3 regions of the Streptomyces sp. SAI-127 genome follow, and region 3 is predicted to be linked to each of the others. Evidence: riboswitches for the same ligand, from Rfam matches in the RefSeq annotation. Region 3 holds a riboswitch; each other region holds the start of a gene.
The links. A riboswitch is a leader RNA that binds a small molecule or an ion and turns the genes downstream of it on or off. The one in region 3 is predicted to bind cyclic di-AMP.

Region 1 (7,789 bases), 590 kb from region 3:
ACTCCAGGTTCGGCGCGAAGCCGCCCTCGTCACCGAGGCTGGTGGACAGGCCCTTGCTCTTCAGGACCTTCTTGAGGGTGTGGTAGACCTCGGTGCCCCAGCGCAGCGCCTCGGAGAAGGACTCCGCACCGATCGGGGCGATCATGAACTCCTGGATGTCCACGTTGGAGTCGGCGTGCGAGCCGCCGTTCAGGATGTTCATCATCGGCACCGGCAGCAGGTGCGCGTTCGGGCCGCCCAGGTAGCGGAAGAGCGGGAGGTCGCTGGCCTCGGAGGCGGCGTGCGCGACGGCGAGGGAGACGCCGAGGATGGCGTTGGCGCCGAGCGAGCCCTTGTTGTCGGTGGCGTCCAGGTCGAACATCGCCTGGTCGATCAGGCGCTGCTCGGTGGCGTCGTAGCCGACCAGCTCCGGGCCGATCTGCTCGATGACGGCGAGGACGGCCTTCTCGACACCCTTGCCCTGGTAGCGGTTCGGGTCACCGTCGCGGAGCTCGATGGCCTCGAAGGCACCCGTGGAGGCACCGGACGGGACGGCGGCACGACCCGTGCTGCCGTCGTCGAGGCCGACCTCGACCTCGACCGTGGGGTTGCCTCGGGAGTCCAGGATTTCCCGGGCTACGACGACGTCGATGGACGGCACGAGCATCTCCTTCTTGGGGTGTGACACGGTCCGCCGGGACCGCGGTGGGTTCTGCGAGACCGAGCCTAACCGGCTCCGGGGGATCGGCCACCGTGTGGACCGCCCCGTGGACAGAACCGAGAGTAAATTGTTTCTGAACTGAACAAAGACGTCCCGGTGGCGGCGCATGAAAAAACCCCGCCCCGGTGCGTACGGGGGAACACGCACCGGAGCGGGGAGCCCGTGGGGACGGGGGGACCCTCACGAGGCCTTCATCGTGAAGGACACGGATGTGAGGGCGCTGTGGTTCAGCTGGGTCTTACTTCAGGTGCAGCTGCTGGCCCGGGTAGATGAAGTCGGCGTCGGTGACGATGTCCTTGTTCAGCTTGAACAGCTTCTGCCAGCCGCCCTTGACCTTGTGCTTCTCGGCGATCGAGCTGAGGGTGTCACCCTTGACGACCTTGTACTCGCCGTCGCCCTTCTTGACCTTCTTGCCGGTCGGGGTGGTGACGGTCTTCTTGGCCGCCGGGCGGTCGGTCGAACGGGACGCGCTCTGCTCCTCGGTCGAACGGCTGCTCGTGTTCGAGCTGCCGGAGGAGGACGAGCTGCTGCCGCCGCTGTAGGTGGCGCTGGACAGGCCCGTGCCGCAGACCGGCCAGGCACCCTTGCCCTGCGAGGCGAGGACCTTCTCGGCGACGGCGATCTGCTGGGACTTGCTGGCCTGGTTGGCCTGCGCGGCGTACTGCGTGCCGCCGTAGGCGGCCCAGGTGGAGGCCGAGAACTGCAGACCGCCGTAGTAACCGTTGCCGGTGTTGATGGACCAGTTGCCGCCGGACTCGCACTGGGCGACGGTGTCCCACTCGGAGGCGGTGGCGGCGGAGGCGTTGCCGGCCGCCATCAGCGGGGCGGCGATGGCGACACCGGTGACACCGGCGAGCGCGGCGGCGCGGGTGGCCTTGGACGGACGACGGTGCTTGCCCTTGCCCGAAAACAGCATGGTGGATCCCCTCACCGACGCCTGCGAGGTGAGCTGTCGGGTTCGGGCCGGTTGAGTTGCCCGGTCGCGCACCCTGCGGTGCGCGGCTTCACCCCAAGCCGGTTCCGGCGGCCTTTCGACCGTGAGACCCCGTGAGGCCTCTGCTGCCGGACCCGGCACTTACCTTGGGTCCCCCGCTCCTGCCTACGGCGCTTGACGCGACGACTGTTCCCGTACGGCCGCTGGCAGGATTCGGCGTTGCGACAGACGGGGCTCGGGTTGCCGAGCGGTGACGACCGTAGACACGCGCTCGGCGGAAATTCAAAGACGATCAGGGCTTCTGAGACTCATCCCACACTTTCACCAAAGTGGACATTCAGTGCGAAGTGTGACGCGAACTCCCGCTGTTTTTCTGGGCTTTTCAGCCCTATTCAGCCCCTGTGTCGAGCGTCTGACCGGCGACGATGTTGCTCGGGTCGGCCCCGATGCGGTCCTTGTTCTCGGCGTAGAGGGCGCGCCATCCGCCGTCGAGGCCAAGGGAGTCGGCGATGGAGGCGAGGGAGTCGCCCTCCTGGACGGTGTAGGTGCGGGCGGCGTGCCGGCCGGCCGCGGAGGAGGCCGTGCTCTTCGTCGCGACCTCCTCGGCGCTGCCGCCCCGGTGCTTGCCGGAGCCGAGTGCGCCGACGTCCACGAGGGCCGAAGAGCTGCCCTCCTGCCACGACTTGTCCGCTTCATCCTCTTCCGGGCTCACCACGGGCGAGCTGTCGGAACGCTGCGCTTCTTCCGTGGCGGATCCCTCGGAACCCGAAGAGTTCTTTTTGTCCGACTTGGCGGAACCATCGCCATTGCCGGAAGGGGTGGCCGATGGCGAGGGAGTCGCGGACGAACCGTCCAGCGCGTCGAGCAGACCGGAAGACTTTTCGGAGCCTGATGAGTTGGAGGAACCGGATGAATCGGATGAATCCGACGAGCCGGACGCCGAGGCCGAGGGCGTCCCGCTCTCCACACCCGTGTCGACATCGGCCGAGCTCGAGTCCTTGCTGAGACCGCCGAGCAGACCGCAGGTCGGCCATGCGGCGATGCCCTGGTCCGCGAGAAGCTTCTCGGCCACGGCTATCTGCTGGTTACGGCTGGCCAGATCAGCGGTCCTGGCGTATTCGAGGCCGCCGTACTTCTCCCAGTTCTCCTGGGACATCTGGAGGCCGCCGTAGTAGCCGTTGCCGTCGTTCGCGCTCCAGGAGCTGCCGCTCTCGCATTCCGCGACCCGGTCCCAGGTGGTGCCGGTGGCGGCGCTCGCTCCGGTCGCTCCGAGCAGTGGGATCGCGATGGCGGATCCCGTCACACCGGCCGCGACGAGGAGAGCCGGAGCCTGACGGGGGCGACGGTGACGACCGTTCCCGGAGAGCATGCGGGGACCTTTCCCGAGAGAGCAGGGACCTGCGCGGCCGGTGTTGCAGGGCACCGCGCTGGTCCGTGAACGTATAGGGATTCGATCACTTGTCACAAGTTAATGCCGCGTAGATCACGTGAAGATCACAGACTTGAGGGCGCGTCATGTTTACGCGGCCCCGCGCGGGGATAGGCCGGACCCCTCGGTCGATTACCGGACGGGCGTGAACTCCACGGGCAAAGTACGCAGTCCACGCATGATGAGCCCCCCACGCCAGCGCAAATCGGCTGAATCCACCGCGAGTTGCAGGTCCGGGAGACGGGTGAGGAGGGTGGCGAGCGCGGTCTGCCCCTCCAGGCGGGCGAGCGGGGCACCGAGGCAGTAGTGGATGCCGTGGCCGTAACCGAGGTGCTGATTGTCACGGCGGGACAGATCGAGCACATCGGGGTCTGCGAACCGCTCGGGATCCCGGTCCGCCGCCGCGAGCACGACGAGCACCGGGTCGCCGGCTGCGATGTCCTGACCGCCGATCCGCAGGGGTTCGGTGGCGAACCGCCAGGTGGCCAGCTCGACCGGACCGTCGTACCGCAGGAGCTCCTCCACACCGGTCTCCAGCAGGCCTCTTTCCCCGTCGGCCAGGGACTTCTGCAGCCGACTCCGCTGCTCGGGGTGGGTGAGGAGGGCGTACACGCCGTTCCCGATGAGATTGACGGTGGTCTCGAAGCCGGCGAACAGAAGGATGAAGGCCATCGCGGCGGCCTCGTTCTCGGTGAGGTGCTCGCCGTGGTCGGAGGCGCGGATCAGCCCGGAGATGAGGTCCTCGCCCGGGGCCGGCTCGTCGGGCAGTGCTTCCCGCTTGCGGTGGATGAGCTCGGCGAGATAGCCGCGCATCTTCTTCACGGACCGCGCGACCCCGCCCCGCGGGCCCCCTCCGTGGCGGATCATCATGCCGGCCCAGTCCCGGAAGTCGTCCTGGTCCTCTCGGGGGACGCCGAGCAGGTCGCAGATCGCGTAGATGGGGAGCGGGAAGGCGAAGTCATGGATGAGGTCGGCGGTGCCGGTGGCGGCGAACCCGTCGATGAGGCGGTCGGTCAACTCCTGCACCCGCGGCGCGAATTCGGCGACCCTTCTGGGCGTGAACGCCTTGCTGACGAGCCGTCGGAGCCTGGTGTGGTCCGGCGGGTCGATGTTCAGCAGATGCGTCATCAGCTCCGCCTTGCGCTCCCCCGGGATACCGGTCTTGCCCTTGGCGTGCGCGGGCTCGTCGTGGTGCGCCGGGTTCTTGCTGAGCCGCTGGTCGGCGAGGGCCTGCTTGGCATCGGCGTACCGGGTGACCAGCCAGGCCTCCACCCCGCTGGGCAGCCGGGTCCTGTGCACGGGGGCGTGCTCGCGGAGCCAGGCGTAGGCGGGGTAGGGGTCGGTGGCGAACTCCCAGGAGAACAATTGGGGGGCGGGAGTCGCGGCGGCGGCAACGGCAGGGGACGCGGGGGTGCCGGGGGTCGCGGGGTCGGCGAGGCCGGCTGGGTCGGCTGAGGGCTGGTCGGTCACTCCTTGACGTTTTCCGGCGGGTGGGGTGCCTCGACCTCCCGGATCGCGTCCCGGTACAGCCGGGCCGCCGCACGCAGGGCCGCCTCCGGATCGACGCCCTCCGCCTCGGCGCGGGCGGCCAGGACGAGGAGTTCGTAACCGATGCCCTCGGTCTTCGGCAGCGGGACGTCCAGGCCCGCCATCCGCACCCGCGACGCCAGCTTCGCCGCGAGGGCGAGGCCGGGCTGGCCGAGGGGGATGCCCTCGGTCACCGAACTGCGCTGCTTCTCTATCGCCTTGGTGCGCAGCCAGTGCGCCTTGACCTCCTCGGGCGTGCTGGCCGTCTCGTCGCCGAAGACGTGCGGATGGCGGTGGATGAGCTTGGCAACGATGCCGCCGGCGACGTCGTCGACGGAGAAGGGGGCGTCCGGGTCGTCCTCGGCGATACGGGAGTGGAAGACGACCTGGAGCAGGACGTCCCCGAGCTCCTCGCGCAGTTCGTCGCGGTCGCCCTCCTCGATGGCCTCGACGAGTTCGTACGCCTCCTCGATGCCGTACTTGGCGAGGCCCTCGTGGGTCTGCTGGGAGGACCAGGGGCATTCGGCGCGGATCCGGTCCATGACCTGGACGAGGTCGAGGAGCCGGGCACCGGGCAGGTCGTAGGAGGCGGGGAGCAGCTCCAGCTCGGGCATCTGTATGCGTCCGGATCCGGCGAGGCGTGCCAGACCGTCCGTGAGGGCCGGCTCGCCCTCGCCCGTGGCCACGACGACCACCTTGTGTCCGCCCGCGCACGCTCCGACCAGCTCCTCGGCGGTCGGGGACGTCTCGTCGACCTCTATCCCCGCCTCCCGCAGATACGGCAGCTGAGGGTGGGCTCCGTCCGCGCACAGAACGCGGTCGGCGGCGTGCAGCGCCTGCCAGGCGGGCCAGGACAGCAGGCCGGGGGCGACGCGGTGGCTGGTGGTGAGCAGGACGATGCGGCCGGGGGCGGACGCCGTGTCGGGGTCCTGGTCAGGGGCGGGCTCGAAGCCGGTTGCGTTCACAGTTCGAAGCTAACGCACGGCGTCGACGGGGCGATCAGTTTGTCCACAGGCAGGGGGTGGCGGGGTGATCGTATGATCATCCGTCTGCCTGCCGGGTTGCCCCGCGGTGTGGGGCTGGTCCCACGGTGTGGGGCTGCCTCGGTCCCGCTACGCGCTCTGCTCGCTCCCCGCCGTCGTGACCTCGCGCACCCACGGGGTCTTCGCGTCGACGCGGGTGCTCTTCGCGACGTCCCAGGTGCCGTAGCGCGGGTTGAGGTCGACGTCGAGTTGCTTGGACGCCTTGCTCAGGGCGTTCCAGAAGGCGGGGTTGCCGGTGTCGGTGCCGAGCTTTCCGGCGAGTTTCTGGGCCTCCAGCTGGAGGAGGAGGTTCTCGTCGAGGCGCTCGGGCGCGATGCCGTACTGCTGGAGCCACGCCGTCTCCAGGCCCTTGGCGCCGCCCGCCTGCTCCTCCAGGCCGGAGCGCAGCGCCTGGACCTCCTTGCGGTTGACGGACACGCCCGCGTTCTCGGCCGCCCGGTGCAGCACCTGGTCGAGGACCATGCCGTGCAGGACGTCGCGGGTGAGGGTGCCGGTCTTGGCGATGGCCTGCGCGTACTGCGCCTCGTCGGTGACGGCCGCCCGCTGCGCGTCACGCACCTCGGTCACCCGGTTCTCCAGCTGCGCGACGGTGATCCGCTGCCCGCCGACGACGGCCGCGGCGCCGGGATGCGCGTCGCTTCCGCACGCGGTGAGCAGGGGTGCCGCGGCGGCGAGCGCGGCGGAGAGGACGAGCGCGGTGCGACGACGGCGGTGCAAGGAGGCCTCCCGAGGAGATTGTGCGACGGTGCACAAGGTCTTGCGGTGATCGATGGTAGGCAGGGGACGGGCTCTGGCCAACCCATTCGACCAACGATTCACCAGGACTTCGGGCACCGCCGCGCCACGCGCGCGTGGTTGCCGTCAGCCGGTGATCGCCACCGGCCCGTCCCAGGCGTCCCGGTCCACGGTGATCGTGTAGCCGTTGCGCGACTCCTTGCTGTTCACGAGGTACTGGTGGCCACGGCTGTGGTCCGTGTACTGCGTGGCGCCGAAGGGCCAGTCCGCGGTGGTGGTGTTCTGCTTGTCCCACAGCGCGTACCAGAGGTTGCCCGGCAGGTCGGTCCTGTCGGTCGCGTTGGCGATCGCCTTGGCGCTGGAACTGCTGAAGCCGTAGAAGCCCGCTCGGTACGTCTTCGCGCGCAGGGTCTTGTCGAAGGCACGCACATAGGTGAGCACGGCGTCGTTGCACGCCTTGTTCGTGATGTCGTACGCCTCCATGTCCAGGAAGATCGGGCTGCCGGCCTTCATGCCGAGGGCGGAGGCCTTGGCCACCGCGTCCGCGCCGTCCGTCGCGCCCAGGGAGGCGGCGGTGGAGGCGGTGAGCCTCTCGGGGTTGGAGCCGCTCTGGCAGGGCGGCTGGGCTCCGACGTAGAGCGGGATGAGCTTCCAGCCGACCGCGCTGACCGACTTGACCCAGGAGGCGGTGAGGTTGGGCTGGGAGCAGCCGCGGTTCTTGCCGCCCACGTAGACGGCGGCGGCGCCGTAGAGGCCGCCGTGCCAGGCCTTCATCGCGGAGAGGGAGGGGGCGGCGCAGGTGTCGAAGGCGCGGCCGGTGTACGTCTTCTGGGCGGGCCAGGTGGTCGCGGCCATCGAGCTCTGCGCGGCGAGGCCCGCGCCGGCGACCACGGCGGCTCCGGCGACGCCCCACGTGACGTATCTGCGCTTCTTCGACTGCCGATGACTGGACATGGACGACCCCACCCCTTGGTTGTGCTGTACGAGTTGTGCGTGCTGTGCCTGTTGTGCGTGGCTGAAATGAAGCGCAAAGCTATCCGGCGCCAGTCCTGTCTTTCGGAAACTCAATCCCCTGAAGGTGACAAGTTTCCCTCTGGGCGCGGCAAAATCTGACGGGTCGCCCTAGCGCACCTGACCCAGCCACTGGAGCGTCCGGCGGACCTCCACCGCGAGCGGGTGCGCCGGCCCGTGCAAGCGCTCCACGTCGTGCAGCAGCCGCGCGAGTGTGTCGTGGGCGGCGGCGCGGTCGCCGAGGGCGAGCAGGAGGTGCCCGATCCGGCGGCGGACGTCGTGGGCGAGCTGGGGGTCGCCGGCCACGTACTGGTTCTCGTAGTACGGCAGCAGGGCGCGGTATTCGGCCAGTGCGGCCGCGGGTTCGCCGAGTTGTTCCAGACACTGGGCGGCGTCGTACCGGAAGCGCA
Region 2 (7,789 bases), 3.6 Mb from region 3:
GAGCGCGGCGAGGGCGCCTACTTCTGGGACGCGGACGGCAACGACTACCTGGACATGCTCGCCGGGTTCGGCGTCATGGGCCTGGGGCGCCACCACCCCGTCGTCCGCAAGGCACTGCACGACGTCCTCGACGCCCAGCTCGCCGACCTCACCCGCTTCGACTGCCAGCCGTTGCCCGGGCTGCTGGCCGAGAAGCTCCTCGCCCACAGCCCGCACCTGGACCGGGTGTTCTTCGGCAACAGCGGCACCGAGGCGGTGGAGACCGCACTGAAGTTCGCCCGGTACGCCACCGGGAAGCCCCGGGTCCTGTACTGCGACCATGCCTTCCACGGACTGACCACCGGGTCGTTGTCGGTCAACGGCGAGTCGGGCTTCCGGGACGGATTCGCGCCCCTGCTGCCCGACACCGCCGTGCCTCTCGGTGATCTCGACGCCCTGGCAAGGGAGCTGAAGAAGGGCGATGTGGCCGCCCTGGTCGTGGAGCCGATCCAGGGCAAGGGTGTGCACGAGCCCTCGCCCGGCTATCTGCGGGCCGCGCAGGAATTGCTGCGCAAACACAAGGCGCTGCTCATCGCCGACGAGGTGCAGACCGGGCTCGGCCGTACCGGGGACTTCTACGCCTACCAGCACGAGGACGGGGTCGAGCCCGACCTGGTGTGCGTGGCCAAGGCGCTCTCCGGCGGCTATGTGCCGGTCGGCGCCACCCTCGGCAAGGACTGGATCTTCAAGAAGGTCTACTCGTCGATGGACCGGGTCCTGGTGCACTCGGCGAGCTTCGGATCCAACGCCCAGGCGATGGCGGCCGGGCTCGCGGTTCTGTCGGTCATGGAGAACGAGCAGATCGTCGCGAACGCCCGCGTCACGGGCGACCTGCTGCGGTCCCGGCTCACCGCACTGATCGACAAGTACGAACTGCTCGCCGACGTCCGCGGCCGTGGCCTGATGATCGGCATCGAGTTCGGCAGGCCGAAATCGCTGAAGCTGCGCAGCCGCTGGACCATGCTCCAGGCCGCGCGCAAGGGCCTGTTCGCGCAGATGGTGGTCGTCCCCCTCTTGCAGCGGCACCGGATCCTCACCCAGGTCTCCGGCGACCATCTGGAGGTCATCAAGCTGATCCCGCCGCTCGTCGTCGGGGAGAAGGAGGTGGACCGGTTCGTCGACGCCTTCACCGACGTCATGGACGACGCGCACAGCGGCAGCGGGCTGATGTGGGACTTCAGCAAGACGCTGGTGAAGCAGGCGGTGGCCAACCGGTAGCGGCCCGCCTGACGTTTTTGCCTCTGAGGCAAGAAATTTGCCGCAGAGGCAAGGCTCCGGCTCAATGGAGGTATGAGCTCTCCGGAAGCCTTCACGGAGCTGCCCTCGGTGGCTCCTCAGCTTCGTGCCCTGCGCCGCCGCGCCTCCCTCACCCTGGAGGCCGCGGCCGGTGCGGCGGGGCTGTCGCCCGCCCATCTCTCCCGGCTGGAGACGGGTCAGCGCCAGCCCTCGCTGCCGATGCTGCTCGCGCTGGCCCGTATCTACGGTACGACGGTCTCGGAACTGCTCGGCGAGACGGTCGCGGAGCGGGACTCCGTCGTGCGCGCGGCCGACATGGAAGCGACCGAGGCGGGCGGCTGGACGTACTTCCAGGCCGGCGCGCCCGGCCGTGGGATGCAGGCCCTGCGGGTGCGGGTGCCGCACGGCTCGCAGGGCGACATCGTGCGCGTGCATCCCGGCGAGGAATGGCTCTACGTCCTCGAGGGGCGGCTCAGGCTGCGCCTCGGCGACACCACGCATCGGCTCGGCCCGGGCGACAGCGCGCACTTCGACTCGCTGACCCCGCATCGCATCGCCGCCCAGGATCCCGGCGGAGTCGAGCTCCTGTTCGTCCACACCCTGTTGCAGAGTCCCACGGCCACGCTGTGCCTGGGCCCCACCCCTGGAGAGATGCCATGAAAGACATGGAGGAGAAGTTCCCCCGCGCCCTGTGGGTGCGCCTCATCATCTATCTCGCGATCGGCCACGTCTTCGCGGCCTTCATCTTCCTGCTCTTCGAGGTGGGAGCCGGGCAGTAGCGGCCCTACGGCTCAGTCGAGCAGCCGCTCGCGCAGCCGCTCGCGGATCTCGGGGGTCAGGCCGAGGCCCTCCTCCAGATACACCTCGACGCTGCCCCATGTCTCGTCGATGGTCTCGAAGGCCGCCGACAGATACTCGGCGCGCGCCTCGAACAGGGGACTGAGCAGCTCCATGACCTCGGGGGAGTAGGCGTCGGCGGAGGTGCTGGTGCGGCGGACCTTGTAGCGGCGGTGCTTGGCGTTCGACTCCAGGTAGTCGGCGACGATCGCCTCGCGCTCCACACCCAGGGCGAGCAGGGTCACCGCGATGGACAGACCCGCGCGGTCCTTTCCCGCCGCACAGTGCATGAGGGCGGGCACGCTGTCCTCGGCGAGGGAACGCAGCACCTGGGAGTGCTCGGCGGTGCGCTCCTTGATCATCGTGCGGTAGGAGTTGATCATCCGCTGTGCGGCCTTGCCGTCGCCGAGGAGCTCGCGCAACTGCTCTATGTCCCCGTCGCGGACCATCTTCCAGAACCAGGTGCCCTCCGCCGGGTCGCTCAGCGGCAGGTTCACATTGGCGACGCCCGGCAGGTCGACGTCCGGGCCCTCCAGCTTCTGGTCAGCCGCGTTGCGGAAGTCGAAGATCGTGTGCAGACCCAGGGAGGCCAGGAAGGCCGCGTCGTCCTCCGTCGCGTGCGCGAGGTGACCGCTGCGGAACAGCACGCCGTAGCGCACCCGCCGTCCGTCCGCCGTCGGCAGCCCGCCCACGTCACGGAAGTTGCGGACACCTGCCAGTTCCGGTTCGGTCGACGGGATCTGCTGCGTCACGGGGGCTCCTCCCAGCCGGGCTCCGCCGGCGCTGCTCGTCGACGGGCACGCTCTCGACGATACGACATGGTGCCTGGGGCAATGAGTTCTCCACAGGGCCGGCAATGACTTGTCCACAGCCGTTGCACCCGGGGCGGGTGGCCATTGATGATGTTGGCGCCTGAGTGCACCTGTTGGCACCTGTTCGAATCTGTGAGGGAAGCACGATGCTGGAGATCGCCGAGAACGGCCGTACATGGATTCTGTCCGGGCCGGCCAGCAGTTACGCCCTGCACCTCACCGCCGAGGACGAGTTGCTGCACCTGCACTGGGGCCCGCGGATCGCCCTCGCTGACGCCGAGGCCCTCGCGGTGAGCCCGCTGCCCGAGTACCGGCCTTTCGAGGCCCCGCTCGACGGACGCGAGGAGTACCCCGTCGAGGGCGGCCCCCGCTTCGCACGCCCGGCCCTGTCCGTGCGCACCGACGAGCGGCGCGGCACCGAGTGGAGCTTCGAGGCGTACGACACGGAGGGCGACGAGCTGCGGCTGCGGTTCCGTGACGGCGGGCTGACCGTGACGCTGCACTACCGGATGCGCCACGACGTCCTGGAGCGCTGGGTGACCCTGGACAACCAGGGCCCTGCCCCCGTCGAGCTGCTGCGCGCCGACTCCGCCACCTGGACCCTGCCCGACCGTGAGGACGGCTGGCGGCTGTCCCAGCTGCACGGCCGCTGGGCCGCCGAATCCCTGCTCACGCGGACCCCCCTCACCTACGGCGAGAAGGTCATCGGCAGCCGCCGCGGCCACACCGGGCACCAGCACCTGCCCTGGGTCGCCCTCGACACCGACGCCACCGAGGAGCGCGGTGAGGTCTACGGCGTCGCCCTCGGCTGGTCGGGGTCCTGGCGGATCGCCGTCGCGCAACTCCCCGACGCGCGCGTGCAGATCACCGGGGGCGCCGGATACGACGACTCGGGTCTGCTCCTGCTGGCGGCCGGGGAGTCGTTCACGACCCCCGTGTTCGCCGGTCTCTGGAGCGACGGCGGGTTCGGCGGGGCGAGCCGTGCCTGGCACGCCTACCAGCGGGCGTACGTCATCCCGGGCGCGGACGAGGACCGGCCCGTGCTGTTCAACTCCTGGGAGGCCACCAACTTCGACATCTCCGAGGAGCAGCAGGGCACCCTCGCCCGGCGGGCCGCGGCGATGGGCGTCGAGCTGTTCGTCGTCGACGACGGCTGGTTCGGTGCCCGCACCAGTGACCGGGCCGGGCTCGGCGACTGGGCGCCCAACCCCGACCGCTTCCCGAACGGCCTCAAGCCGCTCGGCGAGTACGTGCACGGGCTCGGCATGCAGTTCGGCATCTGGGTCGAGCCGGAGATGATCAACCCGGACAGCGAGCTGTACCGCGCCCACCCGGACTGGGTGCAGTACCAATCCGGACGAAAGCGGACGGAGTTCCGCAATCAGCTCGTGCTGAATCTCGCGCGTGAGGACGTCCAGGAGTATTTGTGGGGGCAGCTCGACACCCTGCTCTCCTCGGCCCCGATCGACTATGTGAAGTGGGACTTCAACCGCTGCTTCACGGATGCCGGCTGGCCCGGCGACCCCTATCCGCAGCGTCTGTGGGTCGACCATGTCCACGGCTTCTATGCCCTTTTGGACCGCTTGCGGCAAGCCCACCCCGGCGTCGCCTTCGAGTCCTGCTCGGGTGGCGGCGGCCGGATCGACCTCGGGGTGCTCAGCCGCACCGACCAGGTGTGGACCTCGGACAACACCGACCCGCTCGACCGCCTCGCCATTCAGTACGGCTTCAGTCAGATCCACCCCGCGCGCGTGATGGCCGCCTGGGTCACCGACAGCCCCAACACCCAGCTCAACGACCGGGTGAGCTCGCTGCGGTTCCGGTTCGTGAGCGCGATGGCCGGAGTGCTCGGGGTCGGCGGTGACCTCGCGGAGTGGACCGAGGAGGAGCTCGCCGAGGCCGGGCGGTGGGTGGCCCTTTACAAGGAGATCCGGCCCTTGGTGCAGCGTGGCGAGCTCTACCGGCTGCGGCCTCCGCGGGGCGGACTGAGCGCGGTGCAGTACGTCCTCGGGGACGAGACCGTGGTCCTCGCCTGGCTCCAGGCGCAGAAGTACGGCGAGCCCGTCCCGGCGCTGCGGCTGCGCGGACTTGACCCGACAGCGTCGTACGAATGCCCCGAAACGGGCGAAGTGCACCGAGGGGCCGTGTTGCTGCATCACGGCCTTCGTACCGGTTTGCGTGGCGACCTCGATGCGACGGTTATCCGACTGCGCCGCATCTAGGGCTTCTGCCCGAATTAATAGCTTCCTTCCAACTCCTTCCGGAATCAGGGTTCCTGTGAATTCGTGACGTGAGGAGCGTCATATCCGTGACGGTGTGTCGCCCGTCATGTTCACGTAATTCGCAGGTTTTTCAAGGGGATTCGGTCCAGGTTACGGGCGTCCGATTCACGCAGGGTGACCGGTAATTCTCATAAGGGATCAAGAGAAACGCGCGCACAGGGAACCTCTCACTTGTCCCTTTGCGTCTTGTTCGCTTACGTTCGCCACCGATCCGGTCGGACGCCCAATCCTGCCGCCGAACGGATTCCGCTCACTCACACACCCGTGCACGGCAGGAGCGGGGGACCCACAGGTAGTTCCGCCTGTTCCGGTCTCCGGAACGGCTTGGGGTTAAGTCGCGTCTCGACGCGGCCGGGCATCTCCAGCCCGCACCCGACAGCTCACCTCGCAGGCGCCGGAGAGGAATTCACCATGCCCGCGAAGGGTAAGCACCGCCGTCCGAAGTCCCAGCGCTTCGCCCGCTCGATAGCCGTCGCCGGAACCGGAGGCGCCGCTCTCGCCCTCCCGCTCATGGGGGCCACCGGCGCTCACGCCGCCACCCCCCAGTCCGTATCGGAAAAGGCCGTTCAGTCGCTTCCGGTCACGCAGAAGTCCGCCGAAAAGACGGCCGCGAAGAAGGACACCGCGAAGACCTCTACGGTGCGCACCTATTCGGTGCGCGCCGGCGACTATCTTTCGAAGATCGCCGATGAACAGAACGTCAGTGGTGGCTGGAAGAAGCTGTACGCCGACAACCGCTCGGCCATCGGGGACGACCCGTCGCTGATCCACCCCGGTCTGAAGCTCTCGATCGGCAAGAAGGCCAGGACGAGCACGACGAAGACCGAGTCCTCCGCTCCCTCGTCCTCCTCGAAGGCGAAGAAGACGGAGAAGGCGGAGAAGGCGGAGTCGAAGTCGTCCTCGAAGTCGACGTCCGCGACCCAGAGCTCGAACACCACGAGCTCCAGCGGTTACACCCTGCCGGTCACCGGCGCCACCATCGGCACCGGTTACCGCGTGGCGGGCAGCATGTGGTCCAGCGGTTACCACACCGGCGTCGACTTCGTCGTCCCGACCGGTACCTCGCTGAAGGCCGTGGGCGCGGGCACGGTCGTCTCCGCGGGCTGGGGTGGCGCCTACGGCAACCAGGTCGTCATCAAGCTCAACGACGGCTACTACGCGCAGTACGCCCACCTGTCCCAGCTCTCTGTCTCGGCCGGCCAGACCGTGACCGAGGGTCAGCAGATCGGCCTCTCCGGCGCGACCGGCAATGTCACCGGCCCGCACCTGCACTTCGAGATCCGCACCACGCCGGACTACGGCTCCGACGTGGACCCGGTCGCCTACCTCCGTTCGAAGGGCGTCGCCGTCGGCTGACAACGCCCCCCTGTGCCACCGAAGGCCGGACCCCGATCCCCGGGTCCGGCCTTCGGTGTTCCCACTCGGAGCGGCTCTGCGCCTTCATGATCACTTCATTGCGTTCTTGTGGCAGGCGCGCTCAGGGCGTCGACAGGTGGGGGAGGGTGGGGACAGAGTGAACTCCGCCGCAGGGCAAGCGCTTTCTAGGCTTTCCGGCTGCCGCACCACCGGGGCGCCCGGACCGTGCGCGGCTCTCTGCGACCCACTCTCAGCCGTCCCCGGAAGGAACGCTCTCGCATGACGACCACCCGTAGAGCCTTCGGAGCCCTCGCGGCCGGCGCCGCCCTGGCCGCCCTCGCCCCCGCGGCCACCGCGAGCGCCTCGCCCCGCCACCGTCGCCTCATCGCGCACGACGACTTCCGTCACGGTCTCGGCCGCTGGGCCGTCGAACTGGAGCAGGGCGGCACGGTCACCGCGCAGCGCGGAGTACTGGAGGTCGACGTGCCCGCCGGCGCGACGATCTGGTTCAGGCAGCCGCTCGAAGGGCCGTACGTCCTGGAGTACACCGCCACGCCTGTCTCCGAGGGCGGGGCCAACGACCGGGTGTCCGATCTGAACAACTTCTGGAACGCGGTCGACGTGCGGTCCCCCGACGACCTCTTCGCCACCCGACGGGGCGGGGCGCTCGCGGAGTACGACTACCTGAAGACGTACTACTCGGGCTACGGCGCCAACTACAACACCACGACACGGCTGCGCCGATATGTCGGAGAGTCCGGCGTGCGGCCGCTGATCTACGACTACACCGAGCCGCTGCTCGTCGCGAACGAGCCGAACCGGGTGCGGATCGTCTCCGACGGCTCCAAGGTGCAGTGGTGGGACAACGGGCGGCTCGTCTTCGACTACACCGACCCGGAGCCTTATACGACGGGGCACTTCGCGTTCCGGACCACCTGGAGCCACTTCCGGATCAGCGAGTTCAGGGTATGGCGGTCGCAGCGTCAACGTTCGCGATGAGAGACCTATTCCTTGTTTGGCGAACACTTTAAGCGTGGCTTATCTCACCGCCCGTCAAGCCCTTCCTACGGTCGCGTAGGTCACATTCGAAGGTGAATCATGAACGGCTGTGGCAGACGATTCGAAGGATGACGGCAGTTCAGTGATCGGGTCGTACGTGGCGGTGGGGGACAGCTTCACCGAGGGCGTCGGCGACCCCGGCCCCGACGGGGCGTTCGTCGGATGGGC
Region 3 (7,789 bases):
GGGAGTTGACCGAGCTCGGCGTCGGATGAGCGTCACCTGGGCGTGTGCGCCAGATAGGCCAGTACCGCCAGCACCCTCCGGTGGCCGCTGTCGCTCGGCGGCAGGCCCAGCTTGAGGAAGACGTTGCCGATGTGCTTGCTGACCGCGCGCTCGGTGACGACGAGGGTCTTCGCGATGGTGGTGTTGTCGTGGCCCTCGGCCATCAGCTTCAGCACCTCGCGCTCGCGCGGGGTGAGGGAGTCGAGGGGGGTGTCGCGGCGGCGGGTGAGGAGTTCGGTGACGACCTCGGGGTCGAGCGCGGTGCCGCCGGCCGCGACCCGCTCCAGCGCGTCGAGGAACTCGTCGACCCGGCCGACCCGGTCCTTCAGGAGGTAGCCGACCCCGCTGCTGCCACCGCCGAGCAGTTCGGCGGCGTACGACTCCTCGACGTACTGCGAGAGCACCAGCACAGGGAGCCCGGGGATCCGCTCGCGCGCCTCGAGGGCGGCCCGCAGCCCCTCGTCGCGGAAGCCGGGCGGCATGCGTACGTCGAGCACCGCCACGTCCGGACGGTGCTCCAGCACGGCGGGCAGGATGTCCGGACCGGTGCCCACGACGGCCACCACCTCGTGCCCGGAGGACGTCAGCAGGAGGACGAGCCCCTCTCTCAGGAGGGCGTTGTCCTCGGCGATCACCACACGCACGGCAGCTCCACATCGATCACGGTCGGGCCCCCGGCGGGGCTGGTCACTTCGAAGGTCCCGTCGAGCGCGGCGACCCTGCGCCGCATCCCGAGCAGCCCTGAACCCGCGGACTCGTCGGCGCCGCCCCGGCCCTCGTCCCGCACCCGCACGGTCAGGCCGCGCCGGGTACGGGATAGCCGGACCTCGGCACGGTCCGCCCCGCTGTACTTGGCCACATTGGTGAGGGACTCGGCGACCACGAAGTAGGCCGCGGCCTCCACCGCCGCGGGCGCCCGGGTGCCCGCGTCCAGACCGCCGTCCTCGACGCCGACCGCGAGCCCGCTGCTCGACGCCAGCGCCCGGACCGCGCCGACGAGACCCCGGTCGGTGAGGATCGGCGGGTGGATGCCGCGCACCACCTGCCGCAGCTCCGTCAGTGCCTGTTCGGCCTGGTCCTGGGCGTCGTCCAGCAGTCTGCGGGCGGCGTCGGGGTCACGGTCGTAGGCCCGCTTGGCGAGTCCGATCCGCATCGAGAGCGCCACGAGGTTGGCCTGGGCGCCGTCGTGCAGGTCCCGCTCGATGCGGCGCAGTTCGGCCTCGTGTGCGGCGATGGCGTCGGCCCGGGTCTCCTTCAGCTCCTCGACCCGCCGGGCCAGCCTGGCCTTCGGGGAGGGCATGAGCAGCACGGTCGACCAACGGGCCTCGGTGTCCGCGAGCTTCACGATCAGCGGCAGGACGACCGGGCTGCGGCGCAGGACGCCGGCCCACACACCGTCGACGACCAGGCCGAGGGGCCACAGTGGGAGGGCGAGGGCGAGGAGGGCGCCGTAGAGGTAATAGGAGACCATCCAGCGGAGGTCCCTGAGCGTGCCGGGATCCTGCACGGAAATCCTCAGCCGCTCGCGGAGCGTGCCGGTCATCGGCGGGTACGCCTCGGGGATCTCCCGGCCCGTCCACAGGGCGGTCAGGTTGCGCTTGGCGCTCGCGATCCGACGTATCAGCAGCACGGCCTCGGGGAGCAGCCAGCAGCCGACCACGGCGACCGTACCGATGGCGGCGATCAGCAGCACGGTGATGAAGATGTACACGCCGAAACACATCGCCGCGGCCACCACGAGGTGCACGGTCGCCATCGCCGCACGCTGCACCGACTTCCACATGCGGCTCACGCTAGATGATCGGGCCCGGGCGCACGGTGTAGCCCGCTACACCATCGGGACCCGGGCGAGGCTCACTCCGGTCGGCCGTCCTCACCGTCGCCGTGGTCGCGGACCCAGTTCCGGTGGGCGTTCGATCCCTCGCGGCCGGGAGAGAGCTTCAGTACGGCTCCGTCGTCGATCTGCTCCAGGCTCGTCACCACATAGGGAGAACCCGCCCGCACCGCCAGCCGGATGCTGCCATTGCCGAACTCCGTCACCCGCAGGGTCCGGCCGCCGGAGAGCGGGATGTCCCGCTTGTCGATCTCCACCGGTCGCTCGTCGGCTGCCGCCATGAGCCCCTCCTCGTCTCCGTGAGGGGCGCCACGGTACGCCGTCCTCGCCGGACCGACCGTCACTCCCGGCCTCCGAAACAACCCTGGCGCGAACCACCCCGCGGATGACGTATGCTGGTTACACAACGACGCGGGGTGGAGCAGCTCGGTAGCTCGCTGGGCTCATAACCCAGAGGTCGCAGGTTCAAATCCTGTCCCCGCTACTCACGGCTCAGGGCCGGAGTCCAGTTACTGGACTCCGGCCCTGAGTGTTTCCCCCGGTCGGGCCACCCGGCTCGCCCCCCGCTCCCGCTCGGGGAAACCTGGAGGCGTGGAGCAGGAGGGGCCGATCTCGTACGCGCGCACCTTCGTCCGCCTGCTCCCGGCGCTGCTGCTCGTCGCCGGGGCGTGCTACGACTACCTCACCCCGTCCCAGTTCTCCGCCGCGCCCCTCTTCACCGCCGCGCCTCTGGTCGCGGCCCCGCTCTACTCCCGGCGCGGCACCGTCCTCACCGGCGTCGCGACCGTCCTCGTCGTCCTCGCGGTCCACCTGCGGCTCGGCATCGTCCTCGAAGTCGACGCCGTCACCGAGACTGTCACCGTGATGACGGTCTCCGTCCTCGCGGTTCTCATCAATCTCCTCGTCCGCCGCAGCAGCGAACGGCTCGCCTCCCAGCGCGAGATCGCCGAGGCCGCCCAGCGGGCGGTGCTGCCCGGGCCCGCCGGGCGGATCGGAGGGTTCGACATCGCGGTGCGCTACGAGGCGGCCCAGGCGGACGCCTTCATCGGCGGCGACCTGTACGCCGTGCAGGACAGCCCGCACGGCGTACGGATGATCGTCGGGGACGTGCGCGGCAAGGGGATGGGGGCGGTGGCGGCCGTCGCGATCGTCATCGGGGCGTTCCGGGAGGCCGTCGAGCAGGAGACCACGCTGGAGGCCGTCGCCCAGCGGCTGGAGCGGGCGCTGACTCGGGAGGGGACGCGGCGGGACAGCGTCGAGGTCTTCGAGGGGTTCATCACGGCCGTCCTCGCCGAACTCCCGCACGGCGACGGGGTCGTGCGGATCGTCAACCGCGGGCACCCCCCGCCCCTGTTGCTGCACGCGGACGGCACGGTGCGCGCGCTGCCCGCCCAGGACCCCGCGCTGCCGCTCGGCATGGGCGACCTCGGCACCTGGCCCGACCGGGGCGAGGAGTACGGCTTCCCCGGCGGGGCCACACTGCTGCTGTATACGGACGGACTGTCCGAGGCGCGGGACCGGCAGGGGCGGTTCTACGACCCCGAGGCGCGGCTGGCCGGCCGCGCCTTCCGGGAACCCGGCGCACTGCTCGCCGCCCTCGTGGGCGAGGCGCGCCGGCATTCCGGTGGCTTCCTCGCCGACGACCTGGCGCTGCTCGCCGTACGACGGCCTTTGTGACGTGGGGTGAGCGGGTGAGCGCCCTCCGCATAACCACTGACGCGCAGTCAAAACCTGTGAGTTGCCTGAGGCGAGGTCAACTCGCCCGTTTTTCACCGTTCATGGGCCGTAAGTCCAGCGGGATTTCGTTAATGATCAAGCGGAACAGCTTGGAATCGGGCCCCCGGGTCTATTAACGTTCGATAACGCAGCGCGGTCGTCCCAGCCGTCACAAGAGACGGCTCCGTGCTCACGCGCCGAATTCCGCTAGGAAACCGGGGAACCACCAACTTGGGGTGAATCGCGCGTACACCGCCGTGGCAGCACGGCGGGTATACGCGCGTAGGAGACCTTCCTGCTCCGAACCCGTCAGCTAACCCGGTAGGCGAGAAGGAAGGAAAGGAGTGCGCCCACGTGGCGAACCCGCCTGCCCCTGAGGCCCCGTTCGAACCCGGTCAGCGCAGTACCGACACACTTGTGTACGGCGGCTACCGCGCCGACGACGAGGCCCCGCTGGGGGAGTGGAACCCCACCGAGGAGACCCTCCCCGCCGTACGTGGCCGGCATCGCGTCGCCAAGCAGCGTGGCGGAGGATTCGCCCGCAGCTCCACCGTTCTGGGCGTCGGTGTCATAGCCGCCGTCAGCGCGGGCGGGATGGCCAGCGCCAACACCGGCAAGCCGCCGGTCTCCATCTCCATGCCCGACCTGCCCTCCGTGGGTTCGCTCATCTCGGACGACTCCGACTCCCCCGCGGACGACACGAGCGCCTTCAGCAGCGTCGGCGCCACCACCGCCGACACCGCCAAGGGCACCTCGGACGCCGGTGAGGCGCTGCGCTCGCGCATCCTGGCCCAGGCCGAGCGGCAGCAGGACCAGATCGACACCAAGGCCGCCCAGGCCGTCGCGGCCGCCGCCGAGAAGGAGGCCGACGCGGCCGCCGCCCAGGCGGAGAAGGACGCTCAGGAGAAGGCCGCCGCCGCGAAGAAGCAGGCGGAGGAGGAGGCCGCGAAGAAGGCCGAGGCCGAGCGCCTGGCCGAGCTCGCCAAGCAGTTCACGCTGCCGACCTCGTCGTACACCATCACCTCGACCTTCGGTCAGGCCGGTTCGCTGTGGTCCTCCGGCTACCACACGGGCCTCGACTTCGCCGCCCCCACGGGCACGCTCATCAAGGCCATCCACAGCGGCACCATCACCGAGGCCGGCTGGGCCGGTTCCTACGGCTACCGCACGATCCTGACCCTCGACGACGGCACCGAGCTGTGGTTCTGCCACCAGTCCTCGATCAGCGTCAGCGTCGGACAGAAGGTCAGCACCGGTGACGTCATCGGCCGCGTGGGCGCCACGGGCAACGTGACGGGTGCGCACCTGCACCTCGAGGTCCACCCGGGCGGCTCGGCCGACGGGATCGACCCGATGGCGTGGCTGCGCGGCAAGGGTCTCAACCCCTGAGGTTTACGGTGATTTTGCGGGCGGGCCGGAAGGCGGGCGTCCGGTGCGTGCGTTGACGTAGGACATGACTGTCTCTCCGCTTCGCAAGCTCGGCTCCTCCGACCTCGAGGTCTTCCCGCTCTCCCTCGGCGGCAACGTGTTCGGCTGGACGGCCGACGAGTCCCAGTCCTTCGCCGTCCTCGACGCGTACGCCGCCGCGGGCGGCAACTTCCTCGACACGGCCGACTCCTACTCGGCCTGGGTCGACGGCAACTCCGGCGGTGAGTCCGAGACCGTGATCGGCAAGTGGGTGGCGGCGCGGGGCAACCGCGACGACGTCGTCATCGCCACGAAGGTCAGCCAGCACCCCGACTTCCCCGGCCTGACCGCCACCAACATCAAGGCCGCCGCCGACGCCTCGCTGCGGCGCCTGGGCACCGACCACATCGACCTCTACTACACCCACTTCGACAAGACCGAGGTGCCGGTCGAGGAGATCATCGGCGCGCTGGACGAGCTGGTGAAGGCGGGCAAGGTGCGGGCGATCGGAGCCTCCAACATCTCCGCCGCGCGCCTCGCGGAGTCCCTGGCTTTCTCGGACCGCGAGGGCCTGGCGCGCTATGTCGCCCTGCAGCCCCAGTACAACCTCGTCTCCCGTGACACCTACGAGGGTGAGCTGCAGGCGGTGGCCGCGCGCGAGGGCCTCGCCGCCGTCCCGTACTACGCCCTCGCCTCCGGGTTCCTCACCGGCAAGTACCGTCCCGGCGCGACCGTCGACAGCCCGCGGGCCGCGGCGGGCGCCGGCAAGCACCTGGACACCGAACGCGGGCAGAAGGTGCTCGCGGCCCTGGACGACATCGCCGAGGCCCACACCGTCCCGGTCGCCACGGTCGCCCTGGCCTGGCTCGCGTCCCGGCCGACGGTCGCGGCCCCGATCGCTTCCGCGCGTACGGTGGCACAGCTGCCGGCGCTGCTGGGGGTGGCGGAGCTGGTGCTGACGGAGGAGGAGACGGCTCGCCTGACGGAGGCCTCGGCCTGACTCGGGCGCGGGTGCCGACCGGCGGTGCCGGGCTTGCCGGGCTCTGAGCAGCCGGCGTCGCGGTCCGCGCGGCGGAGTGGCCGTGGCGGGCAGCGCACCGGACGCCGCCAGGGCGGCCGCGCCGAGCAGGGCGCCCACGGTTCTTGCTGTGGTGGTCGAGCTACGTCCGGTACGGGTTGTACGCGGGGTACGGCACCGCCGGTTGGGCCGGTTGGGCCGGTTGGGCCGACTGGACCGGGTGCGGCGGATAGCCGTACACCCCGTACACCGGCCAGGGCGGCGCGGCCACCGGTACCGGCGGCGCCGTCATCCGGGCCGCATGGTCCAGCGCGGGCCGCGCCACGTCCCGCCGCCGCCACAGCTCGTGCAGCAACTCCCGCTCCCGTACGACGAAGTCGGCGTTCGCCCGCCCGAGCCGCCCCCGGCGCCGTAGGAACGCCAAGGACGTCGCGTACGCCTCGTACTGCGAGACCGCCCGTGCCGCGGCCCGCCCGCCGAACTGCCGCCGCGCGTACTCCCGCGCCAGCCGCCGCGCCCGCATCGAGCCCAGTACATACGGCTCGGTCGGCGCCAGCCACCCTGCGACGGCGTACGCGGGCAGTTCCTCGCGCACGGTCTTGAGCTCCCGCTGCCGCGTCCAGATGACCAGCCAGGTCAGCAGCGCGAACGCCGGCACCATGAACATCGCGTACACCGCGAAGAACCCGTACTCCCCGAGCGTCGAGGAGCCGTTCCACATCGCGTGCATGCCCATCGCGAGCAGCAGACCGGACAGCGGGACGAGCACCCGCCGTACGTGCTGGCGTTCCGCCGAGAGCGCGGAGATGCCGAAGCCGATGCCGGTGAGGACGGTGAACAGGGGGTGCGCGAACGGTGACATCACGACGCGCACGAAGAAGGTCGCGGCGGTGACGGAGGCGATGCCGCCGTGGCCGTTGAGCTGGTCGGTGCCGAAGGCGGTGCCGAGGTAGAGGATGTTCTCGGTGAAGGCGAAGCCGGTGGCGGTGACCCCCGCTATCACCACCCCGTCGACGATCCCGGTGAAGTCCCGTCTGCGGAACAGGAAGACCAGCAGAACGGCGGCGGCCTTGGCCGACTCCTCGACGACCGGCGCTATCACGGTCGCGCCGAGGGTGTCGGCGCTGGTCGGGTCTGCGGTCGCCGTCGCTATCCATTTCGTCGCGAAGCTGTTGGCGATGATCGCTATCAGCGCCGCCGCGCAGGCGCCCCAGGCGAAAGCGAACAGCAGATTGCGCCAGGGGCCCGGTTCGACCCGGTCGAGCCAGCGGAACGCGGCCATGAGCAGCGGTACGGGCAGGACGGCGAGGCCCAGCCCGACCAGGAACCCCTCGGTGCCGGTCTGTTGACGGACCAGGGCGAGGATGACGAGCCCGGACAGCGCGAGGAGGGTGATCAGGGCGCCGTAGCGCACCCACTTCCGCTGCCACCAGTGCGCATGCCGCAGCGCGGCGCCACCGGTGGGGTCACCGGGGTGCGTCGGATACGGGGGACAGGTGGCCACAGCATCGACCTTAACGAGACGGAGGCGCCGTCCGCAGGCGGGGCGGGTGATCAGACGCCGGTGGGGGACTGGTCGGATCGGTCGGGTCGGTCGCCGTGCTGTACGCGGCGGAACAGCAGGTCGTTCACGACATGTCCTTTGTCCAGTCCCTGCCCCTCGAAACGAGTCAGCGGCCGGAAGTCGGGACGCGACGCAAAACCGCCGTCGGCCTGTGTGTTCTCGAAATCGGGATGCGCCGTGAGCACGTCGAGCATCTGCTCGGCGTACGGTT

Region 1: another riboswitch for cyclic di-AMP. It lies ahead of M2157_RS27830 (transglycosylase family protein); the one in region 3 lies ahead of M2157_RS25105 (M23 family metallopeptidase).
Region 2: another riboswitch for cyclic di-AMP. It lies ahead of M2157_RS08925 (LysM peptidoglycan-binding domain-containing M23 family metallopeptidase); the one in region 3 lies ahead of M2157_RS25105 (M23 family metallopeptidase).

Annotation. Positions count from the first base shown of each region.
Region 1 is NZ_JARXYJ010000001.1:6,056,222-6,064,010, reverse strand. Features, by position in the region: gene eno (phosphopyruvate hydratase) at 1-646, opposite strand, end outside; gene M2157_RS27830 (transglycosylase family protein) at 939-1,616, opposite strand; cyclic di-AMP (ydaO/yuaA leader) riboswitch at 1,620-1,863, opposite strand; gene M2157_RS27825 (transglycosylase family protein) at 2,023-3,003, opposite strand; gene M2157_RS27820 (cytochrome P450) at 3,196-4,428, opposite strand; gene M2157_RS27815 (nucleoside triphosphate pyrophosphohydrolase) at 4,530-5,555, opposite strand; gene M2157_RS27810 (SurA N-terminal domain-containing protein) at 5,703-6,350, opposite strand; gene M2157_RS27805 (glycoside hydrolase domain-containing protein) at 6,495-7,322, opposite strand; gene M2157_RS27800 (serine/threonine-protein kinase) at 7,491-7,789, opposite strand, start outside.
Region 2 is NZ_JARXYJ010000001.1:1,880,429-1,888,217, reverse strand. Features, by position in the region: gene M2157_RS08950 (aspartate aminotransferase family protein) at 1-1,257, shown strand, start outside; gene M2157_RS08945 (XRE family transcriptional regulator) at 1,330-1,935, shown strand; gene M2157_RS08940 (DUF6126 family protein) at 1,932-2,054, shown strand; gene M2157_RS08935 (tyrosine-protein phosphatase) at 2,067-2,864, opposite strand; gene M2157_RS08930 (alpha-galactosidase) at 3,071-5,146, shown strand; cyclic di-AMP (ydaO/yuaA leader) riboswitch at 5,444-5,613, shown strand; gene M2157_RS08925 (LysM peptidoglycan-binding domain-containing M23 family metallopeptidase) at 5,618-6,562, shown strand; gene M2157_RS08920 (DUF6250 domain-containing protein) at 6,842-7,561, shown strand; gene M2157_RS08915 (SGNH/GDSL hydrolase family protein) at 7,704-7,789, shown strand, end outside.
Region 3 is NZ_JARXYJ010000001.1:5,470,202-5,477,990, forward strand. Features, by position in the region: gene ribA (GTP cyclohydrolase II) at 1-29, shown strand, start outside; gene M2157_RS25080 (response regulator transcription factor) at 33-683, opposite strand; gene M2157_RS25085 (sensor histidine kinase) at 671-1,822, opposite strand; gene M2157_RS25090 (hypothetical protein) at 1,894-2,154, opposite strand; tRNA gene M2157_RS25095 (tRNA-Met) at 2,284-2,357, shown strand; gene M2157_RS25100 (PP2C family protein-serine/threonine phosphatase) at 2,465-3,550, shown strand; cyclic di-AMP (ydaO/yuaA leader) riboswitch at 3,775-3,932, shown strand; gene M2157_RS25105 (M23 family metallopeptidase) at 3,944-4,978, shown strand; gene M2157_RS25110 (aldo/keto reductase) at 5,043-5,996, shown strand; gene M2157_RS25115 (PrsW family intramembrane metalloprotease) at 6,157-7,518, opposite strand; gene trmB (tRNA (guanosine(46)-N7)-methyltransferase TrmB) at 7,569-7,789, opposite strand, start outside.